Regions from separate parts of the Kitasatospora sp. NPDC001527 genome, predicted to be linked through region 1. Evidence: predicted binding sites of a transcription regulator. Region 1 holds the regulator's gene; the other holds the start of a gene.

Region 1 (4,032 bases):
GCCCGAAGCCGTGCGCCTCCAGCTCGCTGTTGACCGCGTGCAGGTCGTTGACTAGCTCCGGCAGCTCCTCGGGGGTGTGCCGGGCCAGCAGCCAGGAGTAGCCGTACGCGTCCCTGGACGCCTCGACGGGGACGCCGCCGCGCTCGGTGTCGGCGTCCAGCAGGGCCCGGACCTGGCGTTCGACCTCGTCGAAGGCCCCGCCCTCGACCGAGGCGAAGCAGACCGAGCCGAGTCCGGTGGGCCGCAGTCCCGCTCCCGCCTCCAGGGTCAGCGCGGCGGAGGGAACCCCGAACAACTGGTCGAGGTCCGGCTTGACGGGCTTGGTGCGGCCGAACAGCGCGTCCAGGATTCCCACGGCGGTCCTTCCGGGTCGGGGCCGGCGGCTGAGCCGGTCGGCGGGTCAGCGGCCGAGCCGCGCGGAGATCTTCGCCAGCTGGGCCAGCCGCTGCTCCAGCGAAGGGTGGGTGGAGAACAGCTGGGTGGCGGCCTCGCGGGCGCTCAGCGCGGGGGCGAAGTAGAAGGCGTTGTAGGCCTGCGCCTGGCGCAGGTCCTTGGTCGGGATGGCGGCGATCTGGCCGGTCACCTTGGTGAGCGCCGAGGCCAGCGCGCTGGGCCGGCCGGTGAGCTGGGCGGCGGCCCGGTCGGCGGCCAGCTCCCGGTAGCGGGACAGCAGCCGGGTCAGCAGGAAGCTGATCGCGTAGACCGCGATCGACACCAGCGGAATGACCAGCGCGGCGATCGCCGCGTTGGAGTCGTTGCTGTTGCGCCCGCCGCCCATGAAGCCGCCGTACATGGCGATCCTGGTCATCGCGCCGGCCAGCACGCCGAGGAAGCCGGCCACCGTCATGACGGCGACGTCCCGGTGGGCGACGTGCGACAGCTCGTGCGCGAGCACGCCTTCCAGTTCCTCCGGCTCCAGCCGGCGCAGCAGGCCGGTGGTGACGCAGACCACCGCGTTCTGCGGGTTGCGGCCGGTGGCGAAGGCGTTCGGCATGTCGTTGTCGGCGACGGCGACCCGGGGCTTGGGCATGTCGGCGAGCGCGCAGAGCCGGTCGACGGCGCCGTGCAGCTGCGGGTACTGCTCGGGGGAGACCCGGTGGGCGCCCATCGCCCGCTCGGTGATCTTGTCGCTGAACCAGAACTGGGCGACGAACAGGCCGCCGGAGATCAGGACGATGATCGGCCAGGCGCCGCGCAGCAGTGCGATCAGCAGCCCGGTGAATCCGACGTACAGCAGTCCGATCAGGAACATCGTCCCCACCATCCGGCCGGTCAGGCCGCGGTCGGGGGCGAAACGGGTGTGCTGGCCCGGGGTCGACATCGCTGTTCCTCCGTTCGCCGTCCGCTTCCGATGCTGCCACCCGGACGGGCCCGCGGCATCATCCGCGCGCCGCGAACTGCGGGCAGGATCACCCCGGCCGGGCCGTTCCTGCCGTCGGACCCGGGCCTTACACTGGCAGGTACGGTTCTGGCACTCGGATGGTCGGAGTGCCAAGGCCGGGCCCTGCGGGGCCGGCCCGAAGCTCGGAACACGGACACGTGCCACAACGGCGTGTCACAACGGACAACGCGTGAAGACGGAGGTGCGTGCCCCATGGCCGGTGAGGTCCGCCAGCTCGACGACCGCAAGCTCGCGGTGCTTCGCGCGATCGTCCAGGACTACGTGGGGACGGAGGAGCCGGTCGGCTCCAAGGCCCTGGTGGACCGCCACAACCTCGGGGTCTCCCCGGCCACCGTCCGCAACGACATGGCCGCGCTGGAGGAGGAGGGCTACATCCACCAGCCGCACACCAGCGCCGGGCGCATCCCCACCGACAAGGGCTACCGGCTGTTCGTCGACAAGCTGGCCGAGGTCAAGCCGATGAGCGCGCCCGAGCGGCGGGCGATCCGGCACTTCCTGGACGGCGCGGTGGACCTCGACGACGTGGTCGCCCGCACGGTGCGGCTGCTGGCCCAGCTGACCCGCCAGGTCGCGGTGGTGCAGTACCCCTCGCTGAGCCGCTCCACGGTCCGGCACATCGAGCTGGTCGCGCTGGCCCCGGCGAAGGTGATGCTGGTGCTGATCACCAACACCGGCCGGGTCGAGCAGCGGCTGGTGGACTGCCCGGGCACGGTCGGCGAGACGCTGCTGGCGGATCTGCGGGCCCGGGTCAACGCGCGGGCCGCCGGCCAGCGGCTCCCGGACGTCCCCGGGCTGCTCGACGACCTGCCCGCGCTGTTCGAGGCGGCCGACCGGCCGACCGTCACGGTGGTGCTGGCGACGCTCTTCGAGACGCTCGCCGAGCAGAGCGAGGAACGGATCATGCTGGCCGGCACGGCCAACCTGACCCGTTTCGGCCACGACTTCCCCCTCACCATCCAGCCGGTGCTGGAGGCGCTGGAGGAGCAGGTCGTCCTGCTCCGCCTCCTGGGTGAGACCGCGGACGCCGGGATGACGGTGCGGATCGGCCGGGAGAACGCCTACGAGGGGCTGAATTCCACGTCGGTCGTCTCGGTCGGCTACGGTTCGGGCGACGAGAGCGTGGCCAAACTGGGTGTGATCGGTCCGACCCGGATGGACTATCCGGGCACAATGGGGGCGGTGCGAGCGGTGGCACGGTACGTGGGCCAGATCCTGGCCGAGTCGTAGGAACGGCGCCGTCAAAAATTTGACGGCGCCCAAGTCGCAAGCACTCTTACAGGCGGAACAAGCGGAGCATTTGGTGGCCACGGACTACTACGCGGTACTCGGCGTCCGACGGGATGCGGGGCAGGACGAGATCAAGAAGGCGTTCCGGCGCCTGGCGCGCGAACTGCACCCGGACGTCAACCCGGACCCGAAGACGCAGGAGCGGTTCAAGGAGATCAACGCCGCCTACGAGGTGCTCTCCGACCCGCAGAAGCGCCAGGTCTACGACCTCGGCGGCGACCCGCTCTCGCCGAACGGCGGCGGCGGGGCGGGCGGCTTCGGCGCGGGCGCGGCCGGCTTCGGCTTCTCCGACATCATGGACGCCTTCTTCGGCGCCGCCTCCGGCCAGCGCGGCCCGCGCTCGCGCACCCGGCGCGGCCAGGACGCGATGATCCGCCTGGAGATCACCCTGGAGGAGGCCGCGTTCGGCACCACCAAGGAACTCCAGGTGGACACCGCCGTCACCTGTACCACCTGCAGCGGCGAGGGTGCCGCGCCCGGCACCTCCGCGCAGACGTGTGACATGTGCCGCGGCAAGGGCGAGGTCTCCCAGGTCACCCGGTCCTTCCTGGGCCAGGTCATGACCTCCCGCCCCTGCCCGCAGTGCCAGGGCTTCGGCACCGTCGTGCCGACCCCGTGCCCGGAGTGCGCCGGTGACGGACGGGTCCGCGCCCGCCGCACCCTGACCGTCAAGATCCCCGCCGGTGTCGACAACGGCACCCGGATCCAGCTGGCCGGCGAGGGCGAGGTCGGCCCCGGCGGCGGCCCGGCCGGCGACCTGTACGTCGAGATCGCCGAGACCACCCACAGCGTGTTCCAGCGGCGCGGCGACGACCTGCACTGCACCGTCACCATCCCGATGACGGCGGCCTCGCTCGGCACCCAGGTGCCGCTGCAGACCCTGGACGGGGTGGAGGAGGTCGACATCCGGCCCGGCACCCAGTCCGGCCAGTCCATCCCGCTGCACGGCCGGGGCATCACCCACCTGCGCGGCGGCGGCCGGGGCGACCTGATAGTGCATGTCGAGGTGCAGACGCCCACCAAGCTCGACGCCGAGCAGGAGGAGCTGCTGCGCCGTCTGGCGGTGCTGCGCGGCGAGGAACGGCCGTCCGGCCAGTTCGCGCCCGGGCAGCAGGGGCTGTTCTCCCGGCTGAAGGACGCCTTCAACGGCCGGTAGCCGTCCCGCGCGGGGGTGCCGAGGCTTTCTCGGCACCCCTTTCGCGTCCCCGTTCCCCTTCCCACCCCGGAGGTTCCCCGCATGACCGCGCCCGTGTTCGTCGTCGAGACCGAGCGGATCGCCGGCGCCGCGCCCGGCGCGCTGGTGCGGCTGGACGGGCCGGAGGGCCGGCACGCGGCCGCCGTGA
Region 2 (4,032 bases), on a different contig from region 1:
GCGACGACACCGACGCGGGCTGGGGCGACCGCCCCGGCGCGGGGGAGTCCGGTGGGCGGGGGCTGGACTGGTACCTGAGCCAGCGCCCGCCGCACCACGGGGACTGACCGGCGGCCCCGGCCGGGCCTCAGCCGGCCCGGGTGACCAGGGCGTCGCGGATCTCGGCGAGCAGCAGCACCTCCTTGGCCTCGGCCTCCGCCTGGACCTCGGCCAGCGTCTTGCGCCGGGCGGTGAACTTGTTCATCGGCAGGATCAGGCAGAAGTAGACGACGGCCGCGGTGATCAGGAACTGGAGGACGGCGCTCAGCACGCTGCCCCAGAGGATGGGGATGCCGGACGCGACCTCGCCGGTGGGCGTCACCTCGCAGGGCCCCTTGAGGCAGGAGCGGTAGGACGCCAGGTCCTTGGCTCCGAACGCGCCGACGACCGGGTTGATCACGCCCTTGACGAAGGCGTTGACGATGTTGGTGAAGGCCGCGCCGATGACCACGGCGACGGCGAGTTCGACCACGTTTCCGCGCAGCAGGAATTCCTTGAAGCCTTTCATGCCGCGTGAACGACGAAGTCGCCCCCCGGTCACGGGTGATTTTCTCCCCCCTCCGACGGACAACCCGTTCGGCCCACCGCGGGCGGTGCGGCCCCGGTCGCGGGCGGGCCCGCCCAGGCCGGTCCGAGGGTGAGCGCGGCCGCCGCGAACAGCAGCACGGCCGGAACCGGCGCGCGGTAGCGCAGCACCTGCCGGAGCCGGCAGCGCGGGCCCGCCCGGCCGCCGATCGGCGCGAACGGCGGCACCGGCTGCCGGGGCGGGACGCTCGGCGCGGGCAGCGGCGGGATCGGCAGCGGACGGGGGGACAGGGCGGGCGAACCGGTGCGCACGGGCACCTCCAGGATCGGCTTCGGGGTTCCGGTGACCGCCACTCTGGGCCGCCCGCGCCCTGGCCGGAAGCCGCTTTCCCCCGCCTGTGGAAAACCCGGGGCTGTGGAAAAACCGCCTCACCCGGACGAGTGAGGCGAACACCCCCGGAAACGGCGAAAGGCCCGTCGCGCCCGCAGGGAAGCGGGAGCGACGGGCCGTCCGGAAAACCGGTGCCGGTGTGCCCGGCCGGGGATCAGCCGGCCGCCGGAGCGGGGCTCGCGGCGGGGGCCGGCGTGCTCGACGAGGACGAGGACGAGGAAGCCGACGTCGACGAGGAGGAGGACGAGGACGAACCCCCGCCCACCGAGCTGCTGGAGGAGGATCGGCTGTCGGTCCGGTAGAAACCGGAGCCCTTGAAGACGACGCCCACCGCGGAGAAGATCTTGCGGAGCCGTCCCTGGCAGTCGGGGCACGTGGTCAGCGGCTCGTCGGTGAACTTCTGCACCGCCTCCAGGCCGTTGCCGCACTCGGTGCACTGGTACTGGTACGTGGGCACTTGTCTTCCTCCTGGCACTCTCGCCTGATGAGTGCTAACGATGGTCAATGATGCGGCATTCCGGTGGATCAGTCCAGCGACTCGAATGTGAGATGAGTCCGGTGCCGTGCCCGGTCCCGGTCCGATCCGGCCACCGCGCTCAGCCCTCGGCCGCGCCCACCAGCCGGGCCGGCACGCCGCGCTCCGCGGGGGCCGCGGCCCCCGTGCCTCGGGCGCCGCGCGGGACCAGCAGCCCGCGCAGCGTCACCAGCGCGATCAGGCCCAGCCCGGCCCCGGCCACCGGCACCAGGAACCCGACCGAGGGCCCGTGCGCGTCGATCAGCCGCCCGGCCGCCGTCGCGCCGGTCGCCAGGCCCAGGCCGATCGCGCCGGTCAGCCAGGTGAAGGCCTCGGTCTTGGCGCCGTCCTCGACCAGCGTCTCCACCAGGGTGTAGCCGCTGATCAGGGTGGGGGCGATGGCCAGGCCGCAGACCAGCCCGGCGGCCGAGAGCGAGACCAGGTCGGGCATCGCCCACAGGGTCGAGCAGCCCAGCACCAGCAGGCCGTAGCTCATGATCATCCGCTGCTGGACGGACCGCCGCCAGGCGATCACGCCGTACAGCACACCGGCCACCATCGAGCCGCCGGCGAAGATGCCGTAGACGGTGCCGGCCGCGCCGTGCTGCCCGACCGAGTCGGCGAAGGCGTTCACCGAGACCTGCATGCCGCCGAAGACGGCGCCCACGCCGAGGAAGGCGCCGGCCAGCAGCCGGACGCCGGGCGAGGCGAGCGCGGAGGCCTGCCGGGTGCCCGGCTCGCGCACCACCCGGGCGGGCGCGGTGCGCCGCTGGGCGGCGAAGGCCAGACCGCCGGCCAGGGTCAGCGCGGCCTCGGCGACCAGCCCGGCCGAGGGGCTGACCGAGGTGGCGACGGCGGCGGCCAGGATCGGGCCGATCACGAAGGTGAACTCGTCCGTCACGGACTCGAAGGCGAAGGCGGTGCTCACCTTGGCGGCGGAGCCGGCGGAGGCGCCCTCGGCGGAGAAGGTGGCGATCCAGCGGGCCCGGACCATGGCGCCGATCTGCGGCACGCTCGCCCCGGCGGGCGCGGCGGCCAGGAACAGGCTCCAGGCGGGCGCGTGCCCGAGCGCGAGCGCGATCAGCGCGCCGACCGAGAGCGCGTGCACCACGACGGTCGGGACGAGCACCGGGGCCTGGCCGTACCGGTCGGCGAGCCGACCGGTCTGCGGGCCGACCAGCGCCTGGGCGACGGCGGCCACCGCCGCGACGGTGCTGGCGGTGCCGTACGAGCCGTGGGTGTCCTTGACGAGCAGCAGGATGCCCATGCTGAGCATCGCGTAGGGCAGTCGCGCGACGAACGCGGGAGCCAGGAACGTCCAGGCGCCGGGTGTGCGCAGCAGCGTCCCGTAGCCGACGCGGGCGGGCGCGGCGGCGGGCGCGGCGTCCTGGGCGGGTGCGGTGGTGCTGGTGTTCCGGGCGTCCTCGACGCTCTCGTCCGTTCGGCGGGCCGTCACGGACGGTCCTTCCTGCTGCCTGGTAGCGCGGCAGGGCAGGGGAGGGCCCCGACGGCGCCGAGAGTCGTCCTCTCGCGCGTCGACCGGGGTAGATACCGGGCCGGTCCGGCGGTGGGCCGGGGCCGGGCCGCGGCCGCCGGGCGGTCGCGCCAACTCTGCATCAGGCAGATGCTCGGGTTGGTGTATCGGTCATCACGTGATTTACGCGCGTAGAAGGCGCGCCTTACCGAGACTACAGGAGCGGTCCCGGCTTGTCCCGTGACGTCCTGGTGAACGCCCGGTGAGACCTCGGGCCGCCGCGCCCCCCGGCCCCTTCAACCCCGCGCCCGTTCAGTCCCGCGCCCCTTCAGTCCCCGCGCCCGTTCAGCCAGTCGGCCAGCTTGCCGCCCTTGTCGACGGCCCGCAGCCGCCGCTCGGCGGCCTCGCCGACCTCGTCCGTGGTCACCACCAGCAGCTCGTCCCCGCCGCGCAGCACCGTGGCCCTGTCCGGCACGAAGCTGCTCCCCTCGCGCACCACCAGGGTCACCGCCGCGCCGGCCGGCAGCCGCAGCTCGCCGATCTCCACGCCGGACATCTTCGAGCCCGGCGCCAGCGCGACCGACAGCAGGTGCCCGTGCAGCTTCTCCAGCGGCGCGGACTCGATGTCGAGGTCCTGGCCCATCGAGCCCTCGCCGATCCGCAGGGCCTTGGCGACCCAGGGCAGGGTCGGCCCCTGGAGCAGGGTGAAGACCACGACCAGGATGAAGACGATGTTGAAGACGTCCTGGGCCAGCGGCGCGCCGGAGACCAGCGGGATGGTGGCCAGCACGATGGGCACCGCGCCGCGCAGTCCGGCCCAGCTGAGCAGGGCCTGCTCGCGGGCCGGCAGCCGGAACGGGGTGAGCGTCAGCACCACCGAGAGCGGCCTGGCGAGGAAGACCAGCACCGCGCCGATCACCAGCGCGGGCACCACGGCCGAGCCCATCGACTCGGGCGTGCAGAGCAGGCCGAGCAGCACGAACATGCCGATCTGGCCGATCCAGGCCAGGCCGTCGGCGAAGCCGCGCACGGCGGGCCCGTGCGGCAGCTTGGCGTTGCCGAGGACCACCGCGCTGACGTAGACGGCGA

The links. Region 1 encodes HrcA, which represses chaperone genes, less so after heat shock. Its sites were predicted from a motif close to TTNGCACTCNGNNNNNCNGAGTGCNAA; they were not measured.
Region 2: ABT238_RS21160 (FmdB family zinc ribbon protein) is a predicted target of HrcA. The motif match lies at 1,424-1,450, and genes of this name have one in related genera.

What each region holds. Positions count from the first base shown of each region.
Region 1 is NZ_JBEPAM010000008.1:216,959-220,990, reverse strand. It holds gene pspAB (PspA-associated protein PspAB) at 1-355, opposite strand, end outside; gene htpX (zinc metalloprotease HtpX) at 401-1,321, opposite strand; gene hrcA (heat-inducible transcriptional repressor HrcA) at 1,595-2,629, shown strand; gene dnaJ (molecular chaperone DnaJ) at 2,703-3,845, shown strand; gene ABT238_RS11710 (16S rRNA (uracil(1498)-N(3))-methyltransferase) at 3,927-4,032, shown strand, end outside.
Region 2 is NZ_JBEPAM010000023.1:9,121-13,152, forward strand. It holds gene ABT238_RS21145 (hypothetical protein) at 1-107, shown strand, start outside; gene mscL (large conductance mechanosensitive channel protein MscL) at 128-547, opposite strand; gene ABT238_RS21155 (hypothetical protein) at 577-918, opposite strand; gene ABT238_RS21160 (FmdB family zinc ribbon protein) at 1,110-1,412, opposite strand; gene ABT238_RS21165 (MFS transporter) at 1,552-2,811, opposite strand; gene ABT238_RS21170 (potassium/proton antiporter) at 3,272-4,032, opposite strand, start outside.